3 regions of the Kocuria sp. BT304 genome follow, and region 1 is predicted to be linked to each of the others. Evidence: riboswitches for the same ligand, from Rfam matches in the RefSeq annotation. Region 1 holds a riboswitch; each other region holds the start of a gene.

Region 1 (9,677 bases):
GACATGGTGTGGGCCCGCAAGTACTTGGTGCCGTGGGTGGGCCGCCGCATCCGGCGCCGCAGCTCCGGGGACTACGTCACCGCCAAGCGCCCCGCGTTCGGCCAGGCCACGATCCCCGGCGCGGGCGAGCAGATCCCGGAGCAGGCCGAGGAGGCCTGAGCGCCCACTACTCTGCTGAACCCCACGACGACGGCGCCCGCTCCCCTTCCCGGGGTGCGGGCGCCGTCCTGCGCAGACCGCCACCGAGCCGCACGCGCCGCAGGGCCACCAGCACGGATGCGAGGGCTCGTCGCCGTCACGGTGAGGCGCACGTGCGCGTGGCCGATCTCACCGTGGTGACGGGCACGAGCCCCACCCGCTGGAGGATGGGCCGCGAGTACTCGCTGCAGTCGACGTGGAGCAGTGACCGCCCCCGGTCCCGGGCCGAGCGGGCTCTCTGGTCCACCAGGGCCCGGTACAGCCCGCGCCCACGGTGCTCGTCCAGGCACGCGCCGCCCCAGAGCCCCGCGAAGTCAGTACGGTCGGGGAACTCGAGGCGCCCGGAACAGACCACCTGGCCGTCCCCGTCGCGTACCGCCCACATCTCGAACGTCCCGGGGGCGCTTCGCCACCGCTCGACCAGCTGGTCCTGCTGGAGCCGGATGCGTTCCGGCGAGTCCTCGAAAACCCGTCCTGCCAGGTGCTCCGCCTCTCGCAGCTGGACCTCCGTTGCGGCCCGCTCCACGGCGTACCCACGGAGGGGCTCCTGCCCGGCGAGGGCGGCGGCGACCGCATCCGCCTCACCCACCATGACCGTCTCGGGCTCCCCGAGGGCGAAACCGTGGTGCTGGAGTCGGCTCAGCAGGCGGGGCAGCGGGTCGTGCGACCGGGTCTTCCAGGAGATGTGGTCCACGCGCGGGTCCGCTTCACAGGTCGCGATCACTTCGGCGATCAGGTGGTCCAGTTCTGCCCCGCCCATCGAGAAGGGGGCGGAGGAGACGAAGGCGCGCCGCCGCGCTGGGAACACCCCGGCGAGCAGGGGTCCGAGACGCAGCACGTCGGGCGCGTCGGCCATCTCGGCGGCGCCCCGCAGCTGCGAGTCGTAGGCATCGAGCAGTGTCCCGGTTTGCATGTGGCAGAGCGTGGCACCGCCCGCCGTCCCTGGCAAGGCCCCCACCCCTGCGCGTCCAGGGGGCATTCCGAGACTGCCCGGACGGTGTCATGCCGTGACCTGCCTCCCCGCCACGTCCCACGACGACGGCGCCCGCTCCCGTTCCCGGGGTGCGGGCGCCGTCGCGCAGGGCACGTCCGTCAGTCCGGCAGCACCGCTCGCAGCAGTCGACCCACCTGCGGGGTCTCCAGCAGGAAGCCGTCGTGCCCGCTCGGGGAGGTGATGGTGTGCACCTCGTGCTCACCCGGCAGTGCGGCCGCGAGCTCGGCGGACTCCTCGGGCGGGAACAGCCGGTCCGAGTCCACCGCCGCCACGAGCCACTCGCAGCTGGTGCGGGCGAGAGCCCGCCGGAGGCTGCCGCGGCCGCGGGCGACGTCGTGGGACATCAGCGTCTCGTTGACGCTGAGGTACGCGTTCGCGTCGAAGCGCGCGGCGAGCTTGACCGCCTGGTGGTCCAGGTAGCCCTCCACCCGGTAGCGTCCCCGGGTGCCCGGGTGCGTGCCCGCGGGGTCCTCCCGCGGCTGGGCCTCCCGGCCGAAGCGGGCGGCGAGCTCGTGGGCGCTGCGGTAGGTGATGTGCGCGATCCGCCGTGCGAGCCCGAGGCCCTCGTCCGGGTGGGCCCCGGAGTAGTAGTCGCCCCGGGCGAACCGCGGGTCCTGGCGGATGGCGAGCGCCTGCGCGTGGCCCCACGCGAGCTGCTCAGCGCTCACGCGGGCGTTGGCGGCGATCACCGCGCACGCCTCGACCCGCCCGGGGTGGCACACGGCCCACTCCAGGGCGCGGGCACCGCCCATCGAACCGCCCACCACGAGCCGCCAGCGCCGGATCCCGAGCCGGTCCGCGAGCCGGGCCTCGGCGGCCACGGTGTCCCGCACGGTGATGCGCGGGAAGCGCGAGCCCCACGGGGCGGAGTCCGGGGCGAGGCTCGCGGGGCCCGTGCTGCCGTGGCAGCCGCCCAGGATGTTGGCGCACACCACGAACCAGCGGTTGGTGTCGATGGCCGCGCCCGGTCCGATGAGCCCGTCCCACCAGCCGCCGGCGTCCGCGGCTGCACGCCGGCCGTCCATGTCGAAGGGCGCGGTGTCCCCGTAGCCCACGGCCGTGCCGCGCGCCGCGTGCGAGTCGCCCGTGAGCGCGTGCTCCACCAGCACCGCGTTGGAGCCGTCCGGGGCCAGCTCACCCCACGTCTCGTAGGCCAGGCGCACGTCCGGGAGCCGGAAGCCGGACTCCAGGGTGAGCTCTCCGATCTCCACGGCCCGCACCACGCCGTCCCGGCGCACCGCCGGGGCCGTCTGCACCACGGTCATGCCGTGGGCTCTGCGGCCGCGGCCGCACGCACCGTCGACGACGCCGCGGGGCCGCCGTCCGCGCCGGCGCCGGGGTCCACGGCTGGCTCGGTACCAGCGGAGGCGGCGCGCACGGTGCCGTGCGCCGCCCGATCCGCCTGCGAGCGCGCCAGGTCCTGATCGCCCCGGTCGAGGCGGGCGTCCCGGACACCCGGAGCCGCGGCCAGGGCCGCGAAGCCCGCCTCGAGGTCCGCGAGGATGTCCTCGATCCCCTCGGTGCCCACCGAGAGCCGCACGAAGCCGGGCTCCACGCCCGCCGCGCGCTGCTCGTCCTCGGAGAGCTGCGCGTGCGTCGTCGACGCCGGGTGGATCACCAGGGACCGCACGTCCCCGATGTTCGCCACGTTGGAGTGCAGGCTCAGCGCGTCCACGAACGAGATTCCCGCCTCCTTGCCGCCCTCCAGCACGAAGCCGAGCACGGACCCCGCCCCGCGCGGTGCGTACTTCCGCGCGCGCTCGTGCCACGGCGAGGACGGCAGCCCCGCGTAGGACACCGAGCGCACCTCGGGGCGGGCCTCGAGCCACTGCGCCACCCGCTGGGCGTTGGTCACGTGGCGCTCGACGCGCAGGGACAGGGTCTCGATGCCCTGCTCGATGAGGAACGCATTGAACGGGGAAATGGACGTGCCCAGGTCTCGCAGCAGCTGCACACGGGCCTTGAGCACGTAGGAGAGGTTCACGCCGAAGGCCCCGCCCTCACCCAGATCCCGCGCGTACACCAGGCCGTTGTACGTGGGGTCCGGCTGGTTGAAGCCGGGGAACCGCTCCGGGTCCGCGCCGTAGTCGAAGCGCCCCGCGTCCACGATGAATCCGCCGATCGCCGTGCCGTGACCGCCCAGGAACTTGGTGCCCGAGTGCAGCACGATGTCCGCGCCCCACTCGATGGGCCGCACCAGGTACGGGGTGGCCACGGTGTTGTCCACGATCAGCGGCACCCCGGCCTCGTGGGCGATCCCGGCAACGGTCTCCACGTCCAGGACGTCGTTGCGGGGATTGGGGATCATCTCTCCGAAGAACGCCACGGTGGAGGGCCGCACGGCATCCCGCCACTGCTGGGGGTCGTCCGGGTCCGCCACGAACGTGGTCTCCACGCCCAACCGCGGCAGCGTGTGGCGCAGCAGGTTGTACGAGCCGCCGTAGAGGGACGGGCTGGCCACCACATGCGTGCCCGCCCCGCCCAGGTTGAGCACCGCGAGCGTGGCCGCGGCCTGCCCGGAGGAGACCATCAGCGCACCGACGCCGCCCTCCAGGGAGGCGATGCGCTTCTCCACCACCTCCGTGGTGGGGTTGGTCAGGCGGGAGTAGATGGGGCCCATGTCCTGCAGCGCGAACCGCGCGGCGGCCGTGTCCGCATCAGGGAACACGAAGGACGAGGTCTGGTGGATGGGCAGCGCCCGCGAACCCGTCACGGGGTCAGGGTTCTGGCCCGCGTGGATCTGGCGGGTCTCGAACGCCCAGTCCTGGGGGTTTTCGGGGGTGGGTGCTGTGCTCATGGCCATTCGCCTTCTCGGAAGGATCAGGGGCCAGGCGACCGTCCGCACGGTGCCCGCACGAACGAGCGACCGGTGGCCCGCGCTTGCCGTGGGCGTCGGACGACGTCCCGGCCAGGTCTTCACCCAGGGCACCCCGCCGCGGTGGGAGGGTTGCCGGTCAGCAAGCTGGGGCTTGACGCTGACTCTCGTGACCTAGACCTCCAGTCTGGGAACCCGGCCGCTGCCACGTCAAGTCCGGTGTCCGCAGTGTTGCACCCACCGATTTGGAGGCCCGTGTGACGGGTGCCACGATGACAGCATGAAGCTGGACCACGTTTGCTTCGCAGCACAGCCGGACGGCCTGGAGGCCACCACCGAACGCATCGCGGACCGGTTGGGGATCGAGCCGGTGAAGGGCGGGGTCCATCCCCGCTTCGGCACCCGGAACATGATCCTGCCGCTGACCGACCACCAGTACGTGGAGGTCGTGACCGTCCTGGAGCACCCCGCCGCGGACAAGGCGCCGTTCGGCCAGGCCGTGCGTGCCCGCTCGGAGGCCGGTGGCGGCTGGCTCGGGTGGGTCGTGGAGGTCCCGGACCTCGCACCGTTCGAGCAGAAGCTGGGGCGCCCCGCCGTGCCGGGCGGGCGCATCTTCCCGGACGGCCGTCAGCTGCAGTGGCACCAGATCGGCGTCAAGGGCCTGATCTCGGACCCGCAGCTGCCGTTCATGATCCACTTCGACTCCGAGGACGAGATGCACCCCTCCCGGGCGCGGATCACGGACGTGCGCCTCACGGGCATGGAGATTGCCGGATCCTCGGAGCGCGTCACGGACTGGTTGGGCGGGCCGGTGGAGGGCGTCCTGCGCTCGCTGGACGTCACCTGGAGCGCCCCGAACGGCACCCCGGGTCTCATGGCCGTCTCCTTCGACACGCCGGACGGGCCCGTCACCATCTGATCCCGCCCACCGCACCCTCCGGGCACGACGACGCCGCTCGCACGGTCCCGCGGGCCGGTGCGTCTGCCGCGCGCCCCACGGTTCACCCGTGGTCGCGGTTCCCGCCAGCAAACGGGTTGGTACCCGCGGTGGCGCTCAGCCGCCCAGGAGCTGAGGCACCAGGAACCCCACGGCGTCCAGCAGGAAGTGGGCGAGCAGCAGCGGGGCGAGCCGCCCACCGCGGCGGTAGAGCCACACGAACACGAGCCCCATCACCAGGTTGCCGAGCGCCGGGCCGATGCCCTGGTACAGGTGGTAGCTCGCCCGCAGCACCGAGGACACCACCGCCACCGTCCACCACGAACGCCCCAGCCGGCGCATCCGGTCCGCGAGGAACCCCACCACGATGACCTCCTCCACCAGTGCATGGCGCAGGGCGGTGAGAAGCAGCAGCGGGACGGTCCACCACGTGGTTCCCAGCGTGGACGTGGTGATCTCCGCCGTGATCCCGAGGGCCCGCCCGGCCTGGTAGAGTCCGAGCGTGCCACCGCCCATCATCACGAACAGCGCGAGCCCCCAGGCGGCGTCGTGCCCCGGGCGCCGAGTGTCCACGCCGATGCAGTGCAGCACGGCCGGGATGCGGGACGCGGTGCCCGCGAGCAGGTACAGCGCGAGCGCCACGGGCACCAGGGCGAAGCAGATCCCGGTGAGCCGGCGCAGGGCGTCCAGCACGGGCAGCGGGCTCAGGGGCTGGTTGAGCGTCGTGGAGCTCTCCGCGATCGAGGAGCGCAGTGCCATCTCCGCGAGGTCCAGCACGGAGTACACGGCGGAGGCGCCCAGGGACACCCCGAGCACCAGCAGGATCTGCATCCGGAGGTCGGCGCGCGGCACGCGGGGCGAGGGGTCGAGGGAGGCGGTCACCCCACCATTGTGCGTGGTGCACCCGGGCAGCCCCCGCGAGCGACCTCGGTAGGGTGAACCCATGCGCCCGAGCCCCGCCGCCCCGGACACCTCCCCGCCCCATCGCACCCTGCAGCCGGGGTGGCGCCGACGGGATGCCCTGGGGGCCTGCGTGCTGGCACTGGCCGGCGTCGAGCTGGTGTACCTCTCCGACTTCGTCCAGGCGGTGCCGTGGAAGGCGGACGTCGGGTGGGTGGCCCTGGGCGCCGTCGTGCTGGCCGCTCCGCTCGCGTGGCGGCGGCGCTTCCCGGTGGCCGTGATGGTGGCGGTGTCCCTCGTGTACTTCGCGCTCGGCACGTGGGCGGGGATCGAGATGTACGCCTCCCAGGTGGTGCTGTTCCTGGGCTTCTACTCGGTGGGAGCGTGGTGCCCGGACCGCCGCCGCGCCACGTGGTCCCGCGCGGCCGTGGCCGTGGGAATGGCGGTGTGGCTGGGCTGGAGCACCGTGGACCAGTTCACGGACCCGGAGGTGGGTGAGCGCGGCGTCAACGCCTACATGGCGATCGCGGCGATCCAGTTCCTCGTGAACATCGCATACTTTGCCGGGGCGTGGGTCTTCGGCGACCGGGCGTGGAACGCGGCCATCGAGCGCCAGGAGCTCGAGGCCGCCCACGCCGAGATCCGGCAGCAGCAGGACCGGCTCGCGGAGCAGGCCGTGAGCCTCGAACGGCTCAGGATCGCCCGGGAGCTGCACGACGTGGTGGCCCACCACGTCACGGCCATGGGCGTTCAGGCCGGGGCGGCACGGCTGAGCATGGCACGGGATCCGGACGCCGCCGCCGCACACCTGCGCGGCGTCGAGTCCTCGGCGCGTGACGCCGTGTCCGAGCTGAAGACCATGGTCCACACGCTGCGCGACGGCGAGGAGGCCCCCGATTCCCTGCCCCGCCTCGCGGACCTCAACGCGCTCGTGGAGGAGGCACGGACCATCGGGCAGCGCGCGGAGCTGCACCGCATCGGCCCGGAGCCGCAGCTGCCGCCCCCGGCGCAGCTCGCGCTGTACCGCACGGCGCAGGAGGGGCTCACCAACGCCCGCAAGCACGCCGGCCCGCGGGCGTCGGTGGCGGTGCGGCTGCGCACCGGCGCCGAGCGGGTGGAGCTGGAGGTCAGCGACGACGGGCGCAACGGCCACGTGGGCGCTCCCGCCTCCGACGGCGCGGGCATGGGAGTGCCCGGCATGAGGGAACGGATCACCTCGGTGGGCGGCACCCTGGAGGCGGGCCCGAAACCCGGCGGCGGCTGGCTCGTGCGCGCCACCGTCCCCACCCGCCACGACCCTGAGGAGCGGCCATGAGCCTGCGTGTGCTGCTGGTGGACGACCAGCCCCTGATCCGCGTGGGGTTCTCGGCGATCCTCACCTCCCAGGAAGACATCGAGGTGGTGGGCCAGGCCGGTGACGGCCACGAGGCCCTCGACCTCGCCGCCGCCCTCGACCCGGACGTCGTGTGCATGGACGTGCAGATGCCGCGGCTGGACGGCATCGAGGCCACCCGTCGGCTGCTCGCGGCAGGCTCCCGGGCGGCGGTGCTCGTGCTCACCACGTTCGACACGGACGAGGCCCTGTTCGCCGCGCTCTCCGCCGGCGCCTCCGGCTTCCTGCTCAAGTCCGCCGGACCGGAGGAGCTGATCCAGGCCGTCCGGGTGCTGGGCCGCGGGGACGCCCTGCTGGATCCGCTCGTCACGCGCAGGGTGCTGGCCCGCACCACGGGACCGTCCGCGCCGACCGGGGACACGACGCAGCCTTCCCCCGACTCCCCCGCGGACGACGCCGCGGCACCGGCCCCCGGTGCGCCCGCCCGGGAGCGCGGCGCGGCGTCGTCGGCACCCGGTGCCCCCGGCGCGGAGGACGAGACCGCGACGTCGCCTGACGCCCACGGGACGGAGAACGGTGCGGCGGCCTCCCCCGGGACGCGGGGCACGGCGGGCGACGCGGCGGCGTCGTGCCCCGGTGCGGTGGGCGGGACGGCGGCGCGGCCCGACGAGGACGCCTCCCCCGCGGGGCTCACCGCCCGGGAGACCGAGGTGCTGACCGCGATGGCCCGGGGGCTGTCCAACGAGGAGATCGCCCGGGAGCTCGTGGTGGGCAGGGCCACGGTGAAGACCCACGTGTCCAACGTGCTGCAGAAGACGGGCGCGCGGGACCGGGTCCACGCCGTGATCTGGGCCTTCGAGCACGGGCTGTCCGGCTCCTGAGCGCACGGTCCGCCGCGGAGGGGACCCGTGCCCGGCTCCGTCCGGGGGTGGAGGTGGACCCGGCGCGGAAGATCCGCCCCGAGGGGGAGGTGGCCGTGCCCGGGCCTCTCTAGGCTCGAGGCATGATCACAGTGAACGGGGTGAACAAGTCCTTCGGTTCCGCGCACGTGCTGACGGACGTGACCTTCGAGATCCGGCCGGGCCTCATGACGGGGTTCGTGGGCGGCAACGGCGCGGGCAAGACCACCACCATGCGCATCCTGCTGGGCGTGCTGAGACCCGACGCGGGGGTGATCGAGGTGGACGGGTCCCCCATCACCGCGGACTACCGCGCGGGCATCGGCTACATGCCCGAGGAGCGGGGGCTCTACCCCAAGATGACCGTGCTCGACCAGCTGGTCTACCTGGGCCGGCTGCACAGCATGACCGGTGCGGACGCGAAGGCCCGGGCCATGGCGCTGCTCGAGCGCCTGGGGCTCGGCGACCGCGCGGGCAGCCGGCTCGAGGAGCTGTCCCTGGGCAACCAGCAGCGGGCCCAGATCGCCGCCGCCCTGGTGCACGATCCCGTGGCGCTCGTGCTGGACGAGCCCTTCTCCGGGCTGGACCCCCACGCCGTGGAGACCACGGTGCAGGTGCTGCGGGAGACCGCGGACACCGGGGTTCCCGTCCTGTTCTCCTCCCACCAGCTCGACGTCGTGGAGCGGCTGTGCGACGAGCTCGTCATCCTCGCGGACGGGCGGGTGCGCGCCGCGGGCTCGCGCTCCGAGCTGCTGGCCGCGCACGCGCAGCCCGAGTGGGAGCTCGACGCCGCCGCGGACACCGGCTGGGTGCGCGAGGCACCCGGCGTGGAGGTGCTCTCCTTCGACGGCGGGCGCGTGCACTTCCTGGCCGACTCCGAGGCCGCCGCCCACGCCGTCCTCGCCGACGCCGTGGCCCGGGGCACCGTCCACCGCTTCGGACCCGTCACCCGCACCCTGCACGAGATCTTCACGGAGGTCACCCGATGAGCACCGTCACCAGCACCCCTGAGCGCACCACGCAGCCGCGCAACCCGCGGCGCACCCCCTTCTGGACCGCGGTGGGCACCGTGGCCGCACGCGAGATGAAGGTGAAGGCCACCTCCAAGCCGTTCATCATCACCACGCTGATCCTGCTGGCCGCCGCACTGGCCGCCACGCTGCTCGTGCCCCGCCTGGGCGACCTCTTCGCCGGAGACGCCACCCGCGTGGCCGTGGTGGAACAGACCGCTCCGTCCGTCCAGGCCCTCGGTGAGGACTACACGCCGCAGGCCGTCGGCTCCGCGGACGCGGCCCGGGAGGCCGTGCTCTCGGGTGCGGCCGACGCCGCCGTGGTGCCGGATCCCGGCAGCCCGGCCGGTGTGAGCGTCCTGGCCATGACGGACGCCCCCTCGGATCTGGTGCAGGCGCTGTCCACGAGCCCGGGTGTGGAGCTGCTGGACCCCACCGCACCGAACCCCGCCCTGCGGTACCTCATGGCCTTCGGCTTCGGACTCGTGTTCTTCATGGCCGCCATCACGTTCGGCCAGCAGATCGCGGTGTCCGTGATCGAGGAGAAGCAGTCTCGCGTCGTGGAGATCCTGCTCGCCGCGGTCCCGGCGC
Region 2 (9,677 bases), 520 kb from region 1:
GGTCCGTGGCCAGGTCCACAGCGGCCTCCCGCGCACCGGCCGCCGCGAGCGCCTCCCGGGCGCGCTCCACCGTGGTGGCACCCGCCGCGAGGTCCTCGAGCACGCGGCGGGCGTGCGGGGCCTGCATCCCGTGGGCGGTCAGCACCGTGGCCTTGCCCGACCGGAGGTCCGCGTCCACGGACTTGCCCGTGAGCGCCGGGTCCCCGAAGGTGCCCAGGACGTCGTCGACCACCTGGTAGCCCACACCCAGCAGTGCGCCCGCGTGCGCGAGCTGCTCCGACTCCTCCGCGGACGCCCCCGCGAGCAGGGACCCCGCCCGCAGCGGCGCCTCGAAGGAGTACGTGGCCGTCTTGAGCCGCTCCATGTCCAGGATGTCCTGCACACCGGGGTGCTCCGCGCCGAAGCGGTGCAGGGACAGCAACAGGTCGTCCAGCTCGCCGGCCGCCGAGGCGGTGACCGCCTCGAACACCACGTCGGCCACCGCGCGCGAGGTGGCGGGGTCCCCGGTGCACGTGCTCGCGAGGCGCAGCGCGCCCGCGAGCAGCAGGTCCCCGGCGAGGATCGCGGCGGACTCTCCCGCGTGCTCGGCCTCGTGGGCCGGCGCGCCCGCGGCGGCGGCGTCCCGGCGGAAGAGCTCGCCCACGGTCGGGCGGCCGCGCCGGCGCCAGTCACGGTCCACGACGTCGTCGTGGACGAGCAGCGCGGCATGGAGCATCTCGAACGACGCCGCCAGCCGCACGCACTGCGCGTCCGGCACCGAGGGCACGGCCCCACCGGCCGGTGCGGTGAAGGAGCGCCACGCAATCAGCGTCAGGCGGGGCCGGATGAGCTTGCCTCCCGCCAGCTGCTGGGCCGTGCGCTCCCACAGCACCGGGAAGCCCGGGCTCCGGGGAACACGGTGCGTCGGGGCGGCGAAGAACTCCTCCAGCTCCCGCGTGACCGCGGCGCGGAAGGCGCTCCACTCGGCGTCCTCGCGGGGCAGCGTGGAGCGGCTCCCGCCCTGCTCCTCGGCGCACGCGGAGGCGTTCGGCACGGCCCGGCTCATGAGGGCTCCCCGGGGGAGGCATCGGCGCGACCGGGACCCGTGGCGGGCGCACCGGCGCCTCTGCCCGGATCGGTGCCGCGCCCGGCCTCGGCGGATCCGTGGGCGTCGGAAGTGTCGGAGGCGTCCAGGGCGGGGCGCTCGCACAGGTCCGTGAGGTGGGTTTCCATGCGCGCGGCCGTGCCCGTGAGGAATTGCAGGACGGCCTGCCTGCCCCGCTCGTCCAGGGCCGCGAGCTCGGCCTCCACCATCTCGACCATGGGCATCACGTGCCGGGTGACCTCCGCCCTGGAGTGGTCCACGGCGCGCACGGTCATCCGGCGGCCGTCCGCGCGGTGGGGTTCACGCACCACGTGGCCCGCGCGGACCAGCCGGTCCACCATGGCGGTGGCAGAGGCCGTGGTGATGTGCAGGGCCCGCGCCAGGTCCGTGGGTCCCATGGGGTGGCGCATGAGCAGGGCCATGGCGGAGTAGTCGGTGTCCTTGAGACCCATGATCCGCCGCAGCTGGTACCCGATCTCGTGGTTCAGCGTGACCACCCGCCGCAGGGCGCGCGAGTGCGGTCCGGCAACCACGTGGGAGGAGGGCGCCCCGGACTCCGCGGCGCGCTCGTGCTCGGTGCCGTCCACTGCCCACCTCGCCTCACGCGTCCTGAGTTCTCCGGAAATCGACTCCCGAGTGCCCGCCTGCCGGGTACTTAGATCGTCTAGTTAGCATCATGCTGTACGTGCGCGTGGCGTGTCCAACCTCACGGGCCGTGTCGGGCGCGGGAGCGCTCGCACCGTTCAGGCGAGCTGGCGCAGCGCCCGCATGACCGACCCGCCGTACCCGCCGCCGAAACGCAGGGCGTGGACGAGCAGCGGCGGCAGCTGGTACCACGGCACCCGCTGCTGCCAGCCGTCGGCAAGGGGGTGGGCGTCGTCGTAGGCGGCAAAGCAGTCCCGTCCGAAACCGCCGAAGAGCTGCATCATGGCGAGGTCGTACTCGCGGTGGCCGTAGAACGAGGACGGGTCGATGAGCCAGTTGGCCCCCGCGGAGTCCACCACCCGGTTGCCCGCCCAGAGGTCCCCGTGCAGCAGGCTCGGGGGCTCGGGCGGCCCGGCGAGCTCGGCGGCGCGCGGTGCGAGCTCCGCGAGCACCCCGGTGGCGGCCGGGTCCAGGTTGCCCGCGTCCACCGCCGCGCGCAGCAGGGGCTCGATGCGCCGCTCCAGCAGGAAGTCCGCCCAGTCGTCGGTGGGGGTGAGGTCCGCCGTCATGGACCCGATGCGCTCGGGCAGCTGCGGGGAAAGCCACCCCACGTGCGGGGCCCGGGCACGGTGGATGCCCGCCAGGCCCACCCCCAGGCTCCGTTCGGTGGCGCGGGTGCGCTCTCCTTGGACCTCGTCGATCCACTCCAGCACGAGGGCGTCCTCGCTGACGTGCCGCACCGCGGGGATCCGCACCTCGTCCGGGGCCACGGCGCGCAGGGCCTCGAGCGCGGCGGCCTCGACCGGCAGCACGCCCTCGGGGGCGTAGCTCATGGTCTTGGCGAACAGGGGCCCGTCCGGGGTGTCCAAGCGGAACGCGTTGGCGCTGTCCCCTCCGCTCAGGGGATGCGCGGCGCTCACGCGCAGCTCGGTCACGAGATCCGGGGGAAGCTCATCCAGGTGTGCCATGGCTCATGTGTAGCACCGCCCTCCGACGGGCTGGGGCGCGCGGGCTCAGCGCACGTTCGCATCGAACAGGTGCCGCCCGGAGGTCTGCGCATTGCACTGCACGTCCGGTGCCCCGGAGCTCTTCTCCCCCGCGCTGGACCAGAAGCAGTGGTACCGGTCCGTCTCCTTGCCGCGGGCACCGGCGGGGCGCCCGGCGCTCTCCACCTCCTGGAGGATCGCGGTCGCCTCGGCGCAGTCCACACCCTCGAGCCCGCTGTACTCGTAGGACCCACCCCGGCACGCGCCGGTGCCCCCGGTGGGGGCCGCCGTCGCGGCGGGTGTGGCGCCCACGGGCCGCATGGTGAAGGAGGACAGCACGGGGAGGATCTCCTCGCGGAACCGGGGACTCTTCGAGAACGCGTCCGCCTCCGCCGCCATGTCCACCGAGGTGTTGATCCCGCCCTGCTGGGTGCCCTGGAAGGACACCATCGTGCCGTCCCCGCGGGAGATGTGACCGAACAGCCGGTCCGCCCCGGTGTTCGACGTGATGCCGTAGGCCACCAGCATGTTGGCCCCCGCGGACTGCCCGGGGTAGGGCCCCACGGCGATGCGCACGGGGTCACCGTGGGAGTCCAGCGCGCCGGGCAGGGTGCCGTGGGACGTGGTGCTCGTGGGTGTCACGGGGCTCGCGATCTGCCCGTCCGGCCGGATGGCCAGCATGAGCACGGTGGCGCCCTCGGCGTCCTTGAGGAGCCACGCCCTGGTCTCGGGCGTCGAGGCGTCCGGTGCGCCCACCGTCCATCCCTGCGGGTAGCGGAACCCGATGCTCCCGTCCGGCGTGGTGAAGCTCTGGGTCAGCTCGGCGGCCTGCGCCGCCTCCGGCGAGGGGCTGGGCCGCACACTCGTGGCGGACGGCGACGCCGCGGCGTCGCCCGAGCGACCCGGCGTCGCCCCGCTCGTGACCCCGGCCCCCGACGGCGCGGCGGACGAGGCCCCAGAAGAACCGTCCCCTCCCGACGGCGCCCCGCACGCCCCCAGGGCGAGCACGAGGGTGGCCACGGACAGGCAGCGCAGGGCGCGGGAGGTCGTCATGGTGACGAGTCTCACAGCTGGATCGCCTCCGGCCAAGTGCATTCGAAGACATGAAAACGTGTTGCGCGCCCAACCCCGCCCCCAGAACGGCCCACACCGGCCCCACGTGCGACGACACCCCGGGTTGCTAGGATGAGCGCACTGCCGGCCCGCGCATTCTCGTTCTCGTTCATGTCCTCCGGAGTCACCGCGAGTCGTCGCGGCACACCGTCCGCACCGTCTGCACCGCAAGGGATCCATGACACCGCTGCTGCGTCACCACCGACTGGAGAACGGCCTCTACCAGCTTTCCGCCGTGCTCGGCGTGTTCACCGCGTGCGTCTACACCGCGTCCTTCCTGTTCACGGACTGGTCCGTGCACGCGCCCTATGCCCCGTTCTTCCTGGCCGTCACCACCGGTTCGTTCACGCTGTGCGCGGTGACCGTGTCCCTCGTGCGGCTCTTCCACGAGGACCAGTGCCCGGGCCCGGAGGACTCCTCCGACCTGTTGGACACCGAGCGGATCGTACTCGGCTTCACGCGGGACCCGCACCACACCGGCAGCACCCGCGGCGCCCTCCCGCGCTGATCCCCCGCCCCGACCCACGACGCCGCACGGCCTCCTTTTGACACTCTCCCCGCCCGTGCTACTGTCGCAGCCAACAAAGGATCATGAGTCCCGGTGCAAAGCTCTGGCTAACCGGGCGGCAACCCTCCTGCTGTAGTGGGGTGCCCCAGATGACGATCCGGCCGTCACGCAACCGCGTGGCTGGCAAGTACGGCGCACGGAAATCGACCTCCGGCGTCCTACCGCCGGAGGTTTTCTCATATGTCCGCACCCCTGACCGCCGTCCACCAGGACCTCACCGCGGCGGGCGCCGCGCCCTCGGGCACGTCCTGGCTGGTGCGCCGGCCCCGCCGTTCCACGCTCGTCTCGTTCGAGGTGTTCCCCCCGCGCCCCACCACGGACCCGGACACCGTGTGGCGCAGCATCGACGCCATGGCCCAGGCCGGACCGGACTTCTTCTCGGTCACGCACGGACACTCGGGCGGGCGCGGTGTCTCCCGCGAGGCCCTGCGGCACCTGCGCCGGACCACCCGCACGCCCGTGATGGCGCACTTCACGTGCGGCGGCACGGACCGCGCCGGACTGGAACGCTCCGTGGAGCATCTGCTGGACGACGGCGTGCGGGACCTCCTCGCACTGCGCGGGGACCCGCCCCTGGGTGCGGGTGAGTGGGTGACCCCTCCCGGGGGGATCGGCCGGGCCTCGGAGCTGGTGCGGCTCATCCGCGACGTCGAGCGGCGTCGTTTCGGGGACGGCTTCCGCCCCGGCACCCGGCCGCTGTCCGTGTCGGTGGCGTGCTACCCCTCCCCCGCGCGCGGCCGCGACTTCGAGGCGGACCTGGCTTCCCTGTGGGAGAAGCAGGAGGCCGGCGCTGACTACGCGATCACGCAGGTGCTGTACGAGCCCGAGGACTACGCCGCGTTCCTCGAGCGGGCGCGCTCCGAGGGGATCCACATTCCCGTGGTGGCCGGCCTGATGCCGCTGACCAACCCGAAACGGTTGCAGCGGATGACGGAGATCACCGGTGTGCCCGTGCCCGAGCGGCTCACCCGGTTCCTCACCGCGGGTTCCCCGGACGAGCTGCGGCACCGGGGCACCGCCGCCACGTTGACCCTGATCGACGACCTCCTGGACCTCGGCTGCGCCGGCTTCCACCTGTACACCTTCAACCGCCCGGACGCGGCGCTGACCATCCTGGAGCACCTGCGCGTGCGGGACGCCGCCCGCGAGTACCGGGGCCGCAGCCCCGCGGCCTGACCCGGGCAGCGTCGGGCGCCCCGCCTACATCGGAGACGCCCCGGCAGGCCCGGTGCCCGGCACGGCATCGTCACCAACCCACCCGTCCCGCCGCGGACCCACCCGCGGTGCGGCTGCCCCACACCCTTTTCCACCCCGGACCGACCCTCGCAAGGAGAGATCATGACCGTCACGAACCCCGCCACCCTGCCCGCCGCCACGATCCTGGGCTATCCGCGCATCGGCCCGGACCGCGAGCTCAAGCGTGCGCTCGAAGCCCACTGGAAGGATCCCGCCCGGCACCCCGCGAGCACCGTGGTGGACACGCTCGGCGCCCTGCGCGAACGCACCACCCTGCGGCTGCGGGAGCTCGGGCTCGGCGCCGAGCACGCCATCCCGTCCGAGGGCTTCGCCGTGGACCACGTGCTGGACACGGCCCTGGCCCTCGGCGCGGTCCCGGCCCGTTTCACTGCGGACGGCTACTCCCCCGCCGCCCCGGACACCCCCGAGGGCATCGGCCTGCTCACCGCGCTGTCCCGGGGCACGGACCGGCTGGAGCCGCTGGAGATGACCAAGTGGTTCGACACCAACTACCACTACTACGTCCCGGAGATCGGCCCGGACACCCCCCTCAGCGCGCACCCGGAGAGCCTCGTGGCCCGCTACCTGGACACCCTCCGGCGCACCGGGGTGCGGACCCGCCCCGTGCTCGTGGGTCCGGTGACCCTGCTGATGCTCTCCCGCCCGGAGACCACCGACGACGCCCCCGTGGATCCGCTGGGCCGCCTGGAGGACGTGGTGGGTCTCTACGTGCGGATCCTCTCGGAGCTCGCCGCGGCCGGTGTGCAGTGGGTGCAGCTGGACGAGCCCGCTCTCGCCGCGGACGGCTGGGCGGTGGAGCGCACCGAGATCGTGGCCGCCGTGGAGTCCGCCTACCGCCGGCTCACGTTCCCGGCGGACCGCCCCGCCGCACTCGTGACCGTGGGCTACGGGGATGCCGGTGGGGACGCCCTGCTGGCCCTGGCCCGTACGGATGCGGAGGCCCTGGCCGTGGACCTGGACCGCGGGGACGTCCCCGGTGCCGAGGCGCTGCGGGCGTGGGGCGAGCGCCCGGTCGTGGCCGGCGTCGTGGGCGGTCGCACCGTGTGGCGCACGGACCTGGCGGGCGCCACGGACACCCTGGACCGGTTGCGCGCCGCGGCCCGCGGCCCCGTGGCGGTGGGCACGGCCACGCCGCTGCTGCACGTCCCGCACGACGTCACCCAGGAGACCGGGCTGGACCCGGACGTGCGCAGCTGGGTGGCGTTCGCTGACCAGAAGGTCACCGAGGTGGTCGAGCTCGCGCGCGGCGTCGAGCACGGCTGGGAGGCGATCACGCAGACCCTGGAGACGGACGCCCGGATCCGCGCGGCCCGCGCCGCCCACCCGGCCACGCACCGGCCCGAGGTCCGCGAGCGCACCGCCGCGGTGCGCGGCGAGGACCGCGTGCGGGCTTCCGCCGTCGAGCGCCGGGCGGCGCAGCACGAGCGGCTGCGGCTGCCGCTGCTGCCCACCACCACCATCGGCTCGTTCCCGCAGACCACCGAGATCCGTGCGACCCGCGCTGCCCACCGCGCCGGGCGCCTGGACGACGCCGCCTACACGGAGGCGATCCGGCGGGAGATCGCCCGCACGGTGCGCGCGCAGGAGGAGCTGGGCCTGGACGTGCTGGTGCACGGCGAGCCGGAGCGCAACGACATGGTGCAGTACTTCGCGGAGGCCCTGGACGGCTTCGCGACCACGCGTCACGGCTGGGTGCAGTCCTACGGCTCGCGGTGCACGCGCCCGTCCATCCTGTTTGGGGACGTCTCCCGGCCCGCGCCCATCACCGTGGACTGGACCGGGTACGCGGCGTCGCTCACGGACCGTCCTGTGAAGGGCATGCTCACGGGTCCGGTGACGATCCTCGCGTGGTCCTTCGTGCGGGACGACGCCCCCGCGGCGGAGGTCGCGGACCAGGTGGCGCTGGCTCTGCGGGACGAGATCACGGACCTCGAGGCCGCCGGGACCGCCGTGGTCCAGGTGGACGAGCCAGCGCTGCGGGAGCTGCTGCCGCTGCGCGAGGCGGACCGCCCGGCGTACCTGGAGTGGTCCGTGGGGTCGTTCCGGCTGGCCACCGGAGCCGCCGCCCCGGACACGCAGATCCACACGCACCTGTGCTACTCGGAGTTCGAGACGGTGCTGGACGCGATCGAGGGCCTGGACGCGGACGTCACCACCCTGGAGGCCTCCCGCTCCGGCTCGGGCATCGTGGACGGGCTCGCCGCCGCGGACTTCCCGCGGGACGTGGGTCCCGGCGTGTGGGACATCCACTCCCCGCGCGTGCCCACGTTCGAGGAGGTCGCCGGGCGCGTGCGCCACGCCGCGCACGCCATCGGTGCCGACCGCGTGTGGGTCAACCCGGACTGCGGTCTGAAGACCCGCGCCTGGCCCGAGACGCGGGCCGCCCTGGACCGTCTGGTGGCCGCCGCGGTCACGGTGCGCGGCGAGCTCGCCCGCGCGGACCGGGACGGCCAGGGCAACGACGCCGCCCGGGCCGTCCCGCCCGGCACCGCCCCTGCGGGGGCCGCGGCCACGCGCTGAGGCGCACGGCCCACCACCGGAGCACCACCCGCGCGGCTCCCGCACCGGGAGCCGCGCGGCACCGAGGAACGGAGAATGTTATGAGCGCCACCACGGCTGCCCCACCACTGGGGACGCCCATCATCCAGCCCATCCACCACAGCGCGGCCTACGCGTTCGACACCCTCGCGGACGCCCGCGCCGTGTTCGCGCAGCGGGCCGGTGGGTACACGTACGCGCGGACGGGCAACCCGAACGTCGCGGCCCTGGAGGCCGAGATCGCCCGGCGCGAGGGCGGAGCGGGTGCCGTGGCGGCGTCGTCGGGCCAGGCGGCCGTGGCGCTGGCCCTGCTCACGCTCACGGGACCGGCGCGGGACGCCCACGCCGTGGTGTCCTCACGGCTCTACGGCGGGTCCGTGGACCTGCTCACGGACACCCTCGAGGACACCGGGCTCGAGGTGAGCTTCGCGGATCCCCGCGATCCGCGCGAGTGGGAGGACGCCGTGCGGGAGGGCACGCGCGTGTTCTTCCTGGAGTCCATCGCCAACCCGCTCACCGAGCTGCCCGAGCTGGAGGCGATCGCCCAGATCGCCCACCGTCACGGGGCGGCCGTGGTGGTGGACAACACCGTGGCCACCCCGCACCTGTACACCCCCGGGGAGCACGGGGCGGACTTCGTGGTGCACTCGGCCACCAAGTACCTGGCCGGGCACGGCGGACCGCTGGGCGGGCTGCTCGTGGCCACCGGGAGCTTCGACCCCACCAAGGATCCCGCTCGGTGGCCGTGGCTGACCGAACCGCGCCACCGCTGGGGCGGACGCTCCGCCGTGGAGACCTACGGCGCCGAGCGCGCGGTGCTGGGGGTGGCGCGGTGCAAGTACCTCAACGACCTTGGCCCGTGCCTGGGTGCCACCACCGCGCACGAGATCCTGCAGGGCATGGCCACCCTGGGAGTGCGGGTGGAGCGGCAGTCGGCCACGGCCGAGAGCCTGGCTGCAACGCTCGCGGCCCATCCCGCCGTGGAACGGGTGCACCACCCGGCCTCCGCCACGGGCCGCCAGCGCGAGCTGCTGAGGCACGGCGGGTACCGGGGCGCCGGAGGGGTGTTCTCCGTGGACCTCGCGGGCACCCCCGCACAGGTCGAGGACGTGGTGGACTCCCTGCGGCTGATCCGTCTGGCCGCCAACATCGGCGACGTCCGGACGCTCGTGGCCCACCCCGCGAGCATGACCCACTGCCGACTCACCCCCGAGCAGTTCCGGGCCAGCGGCATCACGGAACGAACCCTGCGTTTCACCGTGGGTCTCGAGGACGAGGCGGAGCTCACCGCGGACCTGTTCCGGGCGCTCTCGGTGATTGCGGAGCCCGCCCCGGGGTGGGAGACCGCGGCTGGGCGGGGGACCGCGGTAGCGGCCCCCTGAGCTGCGAGTCGGTTCGCGCGGGCGACGGACTGTCCTCGAACGCGCGAACCTTCCCGCCCGCGATGACCATTTTTCACCCCGGCGGCCACCGAGGCCCCCGGACC
Region 3 (9,677 bases), 1.1 Mb from region 1:
GCGGTGGTCGCGGCGGGCGAGCTGGCGGCGTCGCCCCCGGGGGTCGTGGCGGCGGAACTGGCCGGTGCGGACGACGCCGCTGCGGCTTCCGTCTGCGACGCGGCCGGGCTGCTCGCCTCGGCGGACTGCCCGCCCTGCCCGCATCCCACGAGCATCGGGACCGCCACGACCACGGCCGTCAGTGTCAGGGTCTTGGTGGACTTCATCTCGATCACCTCTCGAACGGGAGTCATCTGACATGTCGAGCACGCACCACCATTCCGACTCGTGTTTGCGATAGCAACCCCCTGTGATCGGATCGTGACCTCGACCGGCAGACGGGAGGGGCGAGCGGGGGAGCGCCTGGCGGCGAGAGCGGCGCCACGAGAACGAGCGGCCCACGCAGTGCTGCGCGGACCGCTCGTCTTCGCCCCCTCCGGGTCCCAACCCCGGTTCTCTCCCCTTCTCCCCGCGCCGGGTCCCAACCCCGGCGCCGGCCCATTTCTCCCCTCCGGGTGGGGGCCCGGATCCTCCAGGTGGGACATGACCCACCCTGCGGGATCCGATTTGCGTGTGCAACCGTTCGTGATCGAATCGTGACCGGAAGAAGCCCGCCACCCGGGGTCCCCGGGTGGCGGGCTGCAACGCACAACATGCCTCTGACCTGGTCAGACGCTGGTCACGGGGTCAGGAGTAGTCGTAGAAACCCTTGCCGGACTTCTTGCCCAGCTCACCGCGCTCCACCATCTCCCGCATGAGCTGCGGAGGAGCGAAACGGGGTCCGAGCTCCTTCTCCAGGTACTCCGCGATGCCCAGGCGGACGTCCAGGCCCACGATGTCCGTGAGCGCGAGCGGACCCACCGGGTGCTTGTAGCCGAGCACCATGGCGTTGTCGATGTCCTCGGGGGAGGCCACGCCCTCCTCGACCATGCGAATGGCCTCCAGGCCCAGTGCCACTCCCAGGCGGGAGGACGCGAAACCGGGGGCGTCCTTGACGGTCACGGGGGTCTTGCCGAGACCTGCGACCCACTGCGCGGTGAGATCCTGCATGTCCTGACCGGTGCGCTCGCCCACCACGATCTCCACGAGCTTGGAGGCCGGGACCGGGTTGAAGAAGTGCATGCCGCAGAAGCGCTCGGGGCGCTGCAGCTCGGCGGCGAGCCCATCGATCGACAGGGACGATGTGTTGGAGGCGAGCCACGCGTCCTCACGCAGGTTGGCCTCCACGTTCTGCAGGGAGGAGACCTTGAGGTCCCAGATCTCGGGAACGGCCTCGACCACCAGCTCGCACTGGGCGAAGTCCGCGTAGTCCACGCTGACCGCGAAGTTCTCGGTCCACACGTCCAGGTTGCCGTCGATCTTCCCGCGCTCCAGGGACTTGGCGAGGTCGGACTCCACCCGCTCCTTCGCCGCCTCCGCGGCGGGGGCGTCCACCTCCACCACGGTCACGCGGGATCCCGCGATCAGGAACGCGTGGGCGATGCCCGCACCCATGCGGCCACCACCGAGCACACCCACGGTGGCGGGCACGGCAGCTGTGGTCTTCTCGGTCATTTCGTGGGCTCCTTCTTGCGGTCCAGGAACGCTTGCATGCGGTCGAACTTGGCCTGCGACTCGAACAGGACGGCCTGCGCGAGCTCGTCCACGTGGGGGTGTGCCTCGCGCGGCATGGCGAAGACCCGCTTGGAGATCCGCACGGCCAGGGGGTCCTGCGCGGCGATCCGGTCCGCGAGGGCGTCCGCGGCGGCCAGCAGCTCGTCCGGCTCGTGGATCTCGGTGATCAGGCGCGCCTGCAGGGCCTCGTCCGCGGAGAGGATCCGCCCGGCCATCAGGATGTCCTTGGCCAGGGCCTCCCCGGCGAGCTCCTTGAGCCGCCACAGGGCTCCCGCCGCGGCGATGATGCCGAGCCCGGTCTCCGGCTGGCCCACCTTCAGACGCGGCGTGCCGATCCGGAAGTCCGCGGCCCACGCGAGCTCCGCGCCGCCGCCCAGGGCGTACCCGTCCAGGGCCGCGACCACGGGCATGGGCAGCTTGGCGATCCGGTCAAAGATCTGCGAGTTCACCCCGCGCAGGGCGTCCTCACGACGCCGCTCGCGCAGCTGGGCGATGTCCGCACCGGAGGCGAAGATCCCTTTCCCGTTCACGCGGGTGCCGCTGAGCACCATGATCTTCGGCTCACGCTCCAGGTGCGCGCACACCGTGTGCAGCTCGTCCACCATGACCTGGTCGATCGCGTTGCGCACGTCCGGGCGGTCCAGGGCCACGTGCAGGCGGTCCGGGCGCTGGCTCACGCGCAGCGCCTCGAAGTCCGCGGCCCACGCGGGGGTTCCGGCCGGGGTCCGGCCCTCCGGGGTGGCTGCCGAGGGGGAGCCGCCGGTGGCGGTGCCCGCCGCGCTCCCGTTCGCGGAGGACGACGCCGCGGCGGTGCCGTCCGCGCGGTGCTCGCGTGCGGCGTCGTCGTGCGTGGGGTTCGTGTCCGTCACGGCCGGATCACACCCGCTCGATCAGCAGGGCGGCGCCCTGACCCACGCCGATGCACATGGTGGCCAGGCCCTTGGCGGTGCGCTCGCGCTCCATGCGGCCCATCAGCGTGATCGCGATGCGCGAGCCGGAGGAGCCCAGCGGGTGGCCGAGGGCGATGGCGCCGCCGTCCCGGTTGACGATCTCGGGATCCAGGCCGAGGCGGCGGATGGAGCCGAGGGACTGCGTGGCGAAGGCCTCGTTGATCTCCACGGAGCCGAGGTCCCCCACGGACCAGCCGGCGCGCTCGAGCACCTTCTCGGACGCGGGCACCGGGCCCAGGCCCATGATCTCGGGGGCGAGACCGGCGGAGGCGCCGTCCACCACGCGGGCCCGGGCGGTGAGACCGTACTTGGTCACGGCGCGCTCGCTGGCCACGATCACGGCCGAGGCGCCGTCGTTGAGGGAGGACGAGTTGCCGGCGGTGACCACGGAACCGCCCTTGACCACCGGGCGCAGCTTGGCGAGCACCTCGATGGTGGAGCCCTCGCGGGGGCCCTCGTCCGTGTCCACCACGGTGACCGCACCCTTGCGGCCCCTGACCTCCACGGGGACGATCTCGTCCGTGAAGTGCCCCGCCGCGATGGCCGCGAGCGCCTTCTCGTGGGACTGCGCGGCGAACTCGTCCGCGTCCTCGCGGGAGATGCCGTCCACGCGGGCGACCTCCTCCGCGGTCTCCGGCATGGAGTAGGTCATCTTGCCGTCCCGGGAGAGCGGGCCGTCCAGGAACGCGGGGTTGGGGAAGCGCCAGCCGATCGAGGTGTCGTAGACCTCGCCGGGCTTGGCGAACGCGGTGGCGGGCTTCTCCATGACCCACGGAGCGCGGGACATGGACTCCACGCCGCCGGCCACCACGATGTCCGCGGCACCCGACTTGACCATCTGCGAGGCGATCGTGATCGCGGACATGCCCGAGGCGCACAGCCGGTTGACCGTGATCCCGGGAACGGTGTCCGGGTAGCCGTTGAGCAGCCACGCCATGCGGGCCACGTTGCGGTTCTCCTCACCCGCGCCGTTGGCGTTGCCCAGGATCACCTCGTCCACGAGGGAGGGGTCGATCCCGGAGTCCTCCACCACGGAGCGGATGCACAGGGCGGCGAGATCGTCCGGACGCACGGAGGACAGCGCCCCGCCGTAACGGCCCACAGGGGTGCGGGCTCCCCCGACGAGGAAGGCTTGCGGCATCTCGGACATGGTGTCTCCTTGGCGTGGTTCCTGGATTTGTACTCTGCAATTTTTGCCGATCGTGTGAGCTGCGTCAATGGACGACGCTGCCGTCGGCACGCGCACGGCCCGGCATCCGAGGGGATGCCGGGCCCGTGCCCCGACCGGTCGGCCCCCGAGTCCCGCCGACCGGTCGGTGCGGGAGGGCGGGTCAGTGGCGGGTGGTGCCGGCCACCGCGCCGCCCTCGGGCTCTCCGGCCACCGGCGGGACGACCTCGTCCGGGTGGGACTTGACGTACTCCTCATGCACCTCGGCCACGTGGAGGTCCTTGCCCTGGTCCGAGCTGCGCACGAAGCACACGGCGATGAAGGAGACCAGGGACAGGGCGGCGATGTACAGGCCGATGGTCCAGGCCTGCCCGGTGCGCCCCAGCAGCAGCTCGGCGATCATGGGGGCGAAGGCGCCGCCGATGATGGAGCCGAGGGCGTAGCCGATGGAGACGCCCGAGTAGCGCACGCGGGCCGGGAACATCTCCGCGTACATGGCGGACTGGGGGCCGTAGGAGGGGCCCAGTCCGATGGTGAGGATGAAGATGGCCAGGGCGAACAGCGGCAGGGAGGCCGTGTTGAGCAGCCACCACATGGGGATGGCCCACACAATGATGATGCCGTAGCCGATCATGAACGTGCGCCTGCGTCCCACCTTGTCCGACATCCAGCCGCCCAGCATGGTGAAGATGAGCCAGCCGATGCCGCCCACCAGGGAGGCGACCAGGGTCTCCGGCCGGGACATGTGCAGGACCTTCGTGCCGTAGGAGGCGAAGAACGCGATCACCAGGTAGCCCGCGGCGTTGTTGCCGGCGAAGATCAGCGCGGCGAGCAGGACCTCGCGGGGGTTCTTGCGGAAGAGCTGGCCGAGGGGCGCGGAGGACTCCTTGGCGCGCTGCTGCATCTCCAGGAACACCGGGGACTCGTCCACCGAGCGGCGGATGAGCCAGCCCACGAAGATCAGCACGATGGAGAACAGGAACGGCACGCGCCAGCCCCAGGACTCGAACTGCTGGGGCGTCAGCCCCGTGCTCAGGCCGAACATGAACAGGGTGGCCATGAGCATGCCGATCGGCACGCCGATCTGCGGGTACGCGCCGAAGAGTCCGCGCTTGTTCACGGGGGCGTGCTCCACGGACATCAGGGCCGCGCCGCCCCACTCACCGCCGGCGGAGAAGCCCTGCAGGATGCGCAGCAGCACCAGCAGGATCGGAGCGGCAATGCCGATCTTCTCGTAGGTGGGCAGCAGGCCGATCAACGTGGTGGCCGCGCCCATGCCGAACAGGGTCATCACAAGCGTGACCTTGCGGCCGAAGCGGTCGCCGATGTGCCCCGCCACGATCGCACCCAGTGGGCGGAACAGGAAGCTGATGCCCAGGGAGGCCCACGAGACAACCTGCGCGAGCTGCGCGTTCTCCGCCCCGAGCGGGTTGAAGAAGTGCGCGGCCAGGATGAACGCGGCGGCCTGGGCATAGATGAAGAAGTCGTACCACTCGATGGTGGTGCCCACGAGGGTGCCCGCAAGGACCTTGCGCTCTTCTCGTGACATGGTGTGGCCCTGCGCGGGCGCTGCGGTGGTGGATGCCATGTGGGGTCTCCAGGATCGTCGGACCGGAGTCCGTGGGGTGCCAGTGGCGGGGCCGGCGCATTTACCGACCGATTGGTCTTGACGTGAGTGTAGGGGTGCATGTGAAGCGCGTCACCCGCGTCGTGTATCAAATCGTATATGTTACGCGGGTCACGGGGAAGCCCCTCGATGCCGCGGGCCCGGCCCCCGCGGTGGGTGCCGGGCCCGCGGAGTGCGCGTGCGGCGTCGTCGTGCCCGGGGTGGAGCCGGGGGCGGGGCTCAGAAGAGGCGCTGCGAGGCGATCCGCGCACCCTCCACGAGGGACTCGAGCTTGGCCAGCGCGATCTGCGGGTGCAGCCGCCCGCCCAGACCGCAGTCCGTGGAGGCGATCACGTTCTCCTTGCCCACCACGGACGCGTACTGCTCGATCCGGTCCGCCACGAGCTCGGGGTGCTCCACCACGTTGGTCGAGTGGGAGACGAAACCGGGGTAGACCACCTTGCCCTCGGGCAGCTGGTGGTCCGTCCACACCTTCCACTCGTGGCCGTGGCGCGGGCTGGACGCCTCGAAGCTGTAGCCCTGCGCGCGGATGGTGAGCATGAGGTCCACGAGGTACTTGAACTCGAGGTCGGTGGTGTGCGGGCCGTGCCACGAACCCCAGCACAGGTGGAAGCGGATCTGCTCCTCGGGCAGGTCGCGCAGCGCGTAGTTCAGGGCGTCCACGCGCAGCTGGGTGAAGGCCAGGTAGTCCTCCACTGTGGGCTCGGGGTTGATCTGGTCCCAGGACTCGGCGATCGAGGGGTCGTCGATCTGCACGATCAACCCGGCGTCCGTGATGGCCTTGTACTCCTCGCGCATCGCGTCCGCGCACGCGTAGACCAGTTCCTCGTCGCTCGCGTAGTACTCGTTCTTCACGCGCGCGCACGAGCCGGGGGACAGCGCTGCCACGAACCCCTGCGTGGCCCCGGTCTCGGCCATGGCCTCCTTGATCCGGCGGATGTCACCGGCCACGGCTTCCTGACCCGTGTAGGTCAGCGGGCCCGTGATCTTCGGCTGGGACACGCTTGCGCGGTGGGCCAGGACCCCGGCCGTGGGATCCTCGTAGGCCTCCCGGAACTTGGAGCGGTCGCGGCGGTCCGGGAAGCTCGTGAGCACGATGTTGCCCGGCGACGAGCGCAGCGTCTCCGCCGTCTGCCAGCGGTCCTCGTCCGTGGGGGTCAGCCCGCCCAGGCGGTGGAACGAGTAGTTCCACCAGGCCCCGTAATCCACGGCGCCGGACGTGGTGTGGCCGTACTCGCCGTCATTGACGATGTCCAGGCCGATCTCCCACTGCTTGCGCACGACGTCGATCACCCCGGTGTCCAGCGCCTCACCCAACTGCGCCAGGTCGATCTCCCCGGCCTGGAAGCGGTTGTTGGCCTCGAGCAACTGCGGCGTGCGGGGGAGGGACCCCACGTGGGTGGTCTGGATGCGATCGGTGTTCAAGGGCATGGCTGTGCTGATCCTTTCCATCGGTTCTGGCATTAGCACCGGGTGTGATCCGGTTGCTGCGGCGTGATCGAGCCAGATCTCTGAGCCGCTCTGGATGGGCACCCCTCACCGGGTGTCCGCCCATCCAACCTCACGCACGGGTGGCCGGGCGAATCACGGGCCTGCGTACCCTGGAGTGACCCGGGCCACCGTCCGGGAACCAGGCCGCCGTCCCCGAGGAGTCCGCGCATGACCGAACAGTCCCTGCAGGAGAAGAAGGCACTCGTCACCGGAGGTGCCAGCGGCATCGGTGCGGCGGCCGTCCGGGCGCTCGCCGCGCGCGGTGCGCACGTGGTGGTCGCGGACATCGACCACGACGCCGCCGCGCGTCTCGCGGACGAGGTGGGCGGTGAAGCCTGGGCTGTGGACCTCACGGACACCGCCGCGCTGGCGCGGCTGCGCCTGGACGTGGACGTGCTGGTCAACAACGCGGGCATCCAGAAGGTCTCGCCCGTCCAGGACGTCGATCCTGCGGACCTGCACCGGATCCTCACGCTCATGCTGGAGTCCCCGTTCCTGCTGATCCGCGCGGCCCTGCCGCACATGTACGAGCAGGGCTGGGGCCGGATCGTCAACGTGTCCTCGGTGCACGGGCTGCGGGCCTCGCCGTACAAGGCCGCGTACGTGGCCGCCAAGCACGGCCTGGAGGGGCTGTCCAAGGCGGTGGCCCTGGAGGGCGCGCCGCACGGCGTCACGAGCAACTGCGTGAACCCCAGCTACGTGCGCACCCCGCTGGTGGACAAGCAGATCAAGGACCAGGCGGCCACGCACGGCATCCCGGAGGAGCAGGTGGTCGAGAAGATCATGCTCACCGAGTCGGCCATCAAGCGCCTCGTGGAGCCCGAGGAGGTTGCGGAGCTGATCGCGTTCCTCGCGGGCCCGTCCGCCGGGATGGTCACGGGCTCCTCCTACGCGATGGACGGCGGCTGGACCGCCTCCTGAGACGACGCCGCCCGCGCGCCTGCCGTGCCACGCTTTCGGCAGCCGGGACGCGGACCGTCTACGCTGAGATGCGGATCACATGTGCAGGCAACGCGAAAGGGTGGGCATGTCCAAGGTCAGAGAGGACGTCGCCGGGCTGCTGGCGGAGACCCTGCGGGACGGGATGACGCTCGCGGTGGGCGGTTTCGGACTCTCCGGGATCCCGCGGGACCTCATCGAGGCGGTGCGGGACAGCGGGGTCACGGACCTCACGGTGGTCTCCAACAACATGGGCGTGGACGGCAAGGGCCTGGGCGTGCTGCTCGAGAACCGTCAGGTCTCCCGGGTGCTGGCCTCGTACGTGGGGGAGAACAGGGAGTTCGCGCGCCAGTTCCTGGAGGGTGAGCTCGAGGTGGAGTTCAACCCCCAGGGCACGCTCGCGGAACGGCTGCGCGCCGGCGGTGCGGGGATCCCCGCGTTCTACACGGCCACCGGTGTGGGCACACCCGTGGCGGAGGGCAAGCCCACCGCGGAGTTCGACGGCCGCACGTACGTGCAGGAGCGCGGGATCGTGGCGGACGTGGCCCTGGTGCACGCGTGGCGCGGGGACACCGACGGCAACCTGGTGTACCGGCGCACGTCCCGGAACTTCAACCCGGTGTGCGCGGCGTCCGGGAAGGTCACCTTCGCGGAGGTCGAGGAGATCGTGGCCCCCGGTGAGCTGGACCCGGACCACATCGTGACCCCGGGGGTGTATGTGCAGCACGTGGTGCAGTACTCGGGGGCGCCCAAGGAGATCGAGCAGCGCACCACCCGGCCGCGGCCGGGCGCGGGCGGCGTCGAAGGAGGAGCGGCATGAGCTGGACACGCGACGAGATGGCGGCCATCGCGGCGTCGGAACTGGCCGACGGCGACTACGTGAACCTGGGGATCGGCATCCCCACGCTCGTGGCCAACAACCTGCCGCCGGGCGTGAGCGTGGTGCTGCAGTCCGAGAACGGCGTGCTGGGCATGGGTCCGTTCCCGTACGAGGGGGACGAGGATCCGGACCTCATCAACGCCGGCAAGCAGACCATCACCCTGCAGCCGGGGGCAGCGATCTTCGACTCCGCCACGTCCTTCGGGATGATCCGCGGCGGGCACGTGAAGATGGCCATCCTGGGCGCCATGCAGGTCTCCGAGACCGGGGACCTGGCCAACTGGATGATCCCGGGCAAGATGGTCAAGGGCATGGGCGGCGCCATGGACCTCGTGGCCGGAACCCCTCGCGTGCTGGTGCTCACCGAGCACGTGGCCAAGGACGGCTCCGCGAAGCTCAAGCACGAGTGCGACCTCCCGCTCACCGGTGTGGGCGTGGTGGACCGCATCATCACGGACCTGTGCGTGTTCGACGTGGAGGAGGCCGGACTGGTGCTGCGCACCCTGGCCCCCGGCGTGACCGAGGCAGAGGTGGCCGAGAAGACCGAAGCGAACTACCGGGTGGATCTCGTGGACGTGACCCCCGATTCCGTACCCGTTCAGGAGGAACAGTGACAGAGAACGCCAACGACATCGTGATCGTCAGCGGGGCGCGTACCCCGCAGGGCAAGCTGCTGGGGGCCCTCGCGTCCCAGAGCGCCGTGGACCTGGGCGCGCACGCCATCAAGCACGCCCTCCAGCGCGCGGGTGTGGCACCGGAGGACGTGGACTACGTCTACATGGGCAACGTGGTGCAGGCCGGCGGCGGGCAGAACCCCGCCAAGCAGGCCGCCGTGGCCGCGGGGCTCCCCATGACCGTGCCCGCCATGAGCCTGAACAAGGTGTGCCTGTCCGGGCTGGTGGCCGTGACCGAGGCGGCCCGGATGATCCGCGCGGGCGAGGCGGACGTCGTCGTGGCCGGGGGCATGGAGTCCATGACCAACGCCCCGCACCTGGCGCTGGGCGCTCGCAAGGGGAAGTCCTACGGGGA

Evidence for each region. A riboswitch is a leader RNA that binds a small molecule or an ion and turns the genes downstream of it on or off. The one in region 1 is predicted to bind S-adenosylmethionine.
Region 2: another riboswitch for S-adenosylmethionine. It lies ahead of DNL27_RS11275 (methylenetetrahydrofolate reductase); the one in region 1 lies ahead of DNL27_RS09095 (bifunctional o-acetylhomoserine/o-acetylserine sulfhydrylase).
Region 3: another riboswitch for S-adenosylmethionine. It lies ahead of DNL27_RS01800 (cobalamin-independent methionine synthase II family protein); the one in region 1 lies ahead of DNL27_RS09095 (bifunctional o-acetylhomoserine/o-acetylserine sulfhydrylase).

What each region holds. Positions count from the first base shown of each region.
Region 1 is NZ_CP030039.1:2,045,569-2,055,245, forward strand. Features, by position in the region: gene DNL27_RS09080 (SGNH/GDSL hydrolase family protein) at 1-159, shown strand, start outside; gene DNL27_RS09085 (GNAT family N-acetyltransferase) at 296-1,111, opposite strand; gene DNL27_RS09090 (homoserine O-acetyltransferase) at 1,291-2,457, opposite strand; gene DNL27_RS09095 (bifunctional o-acetylhomoserine/o-acetylserine sulfhydrylase) at 2,454-3,989, opposite strand; SAM riboswitch class IV at 4,064-4,182, opposite strand; gene DNL27_RS09100 (VOC family protein) at 4,288-4,926, shown strand; gene DNL27_RS09105 (CPBP family intramembrane glutamic endopeptidase) at 5,062-5,826, opposite strand; gene DNL27_RS09110 (sensor histidine kinase) at 5,888-7,159, shown strand; gene DNL27_RS09115 (response regulator transcription factor) at 7,156-8,058, shown strand; gene DNL27_RS09120 (ABC transporter ATP-binding protein) at 8,181-9,065, shown strand; gene DNL27_RS09125 (ABC transporter permease) at 9,062-9,677, shown strand, end outside.
Region 2 is NZ_CP030039.1:2,563,808-2,573,484, forward strand. Features, by position in the region: gene DNL27_RS11250 (polyprenyl synthetase family protein) at 1-1,045, opposite strand, end outside; gene DNL27_RS11255 (MarR family winged helix-turn-helix transcriptional regulator) at 1,042-1,671, opposite strand; gene DNL27_RS11260 (fructosamine kinase family protein) at 1,828-2,697, opposite strand; gene DNL27_RS11265 (hypothetical protein) at 2,743-3,768, opposite strand; gene DNL27_RS11270 (hypothetical protein) at 4,007-4,336, shown strand; SAM riboswitch class IV at 4,416-4,532, shown strand; gene DNL27_RS11275 (methylenetetrahydrofolate reductase) at 4,577-5,572, shown strand; gene metE (5-methyltetrahydropteroyltriglutamate--homocysteine S-methyltransferase) at 5,735-8,173, shown strand; gene DNL27_RS11285 (aminotransferase class V-fold PLP-dependent enzyme) at 8,254-9,573, shown strand.
Region 3 is NZ_CP030039.1:393,541-403,217, forward strand. Features, by position in the region: gene DNL27_RS01775 (hypothetical protein) at 1-233, opposite strand, end outside; gene DNL27_RS01780 (3-hydroxyacyl-CoA dehydrogenase family protein) at 667-1,533, opposite strand; gene DNL27_RS01785 (enoyl-CoA hydratase/isomerase family protein) at 1,530-2,462, opposite strand; gene DNL27_RS01790 (thiolase family protein) at 2,470-3,693, opposite strand; gene DNL27_RS01795 (MFS transporter) at 3,875-5,299, opposite strand; gene DNL27_RS01800 (cobalamin-independent methionine synthase II family protein) at 5,558-6,769, opposite strand; SAM riboswitch class I at 6,784-6,870, opposite strand; gene DNL27_RS01805 (3-hydroxybutyrate dehydrogenase) at 6,998-7,750, shown strand; gene DNL27_RS01810 (CoA transferase subunit A) at 7,857-8,588, shown strand; gene DNL27_RS01815 (CoA transferase subunit B) at 8,585-9,262, shown strand; gene DNL27_RS01820 (acetyl-CoA C-acetyltransferase) at 9,259-9,677, shown strand, end outside.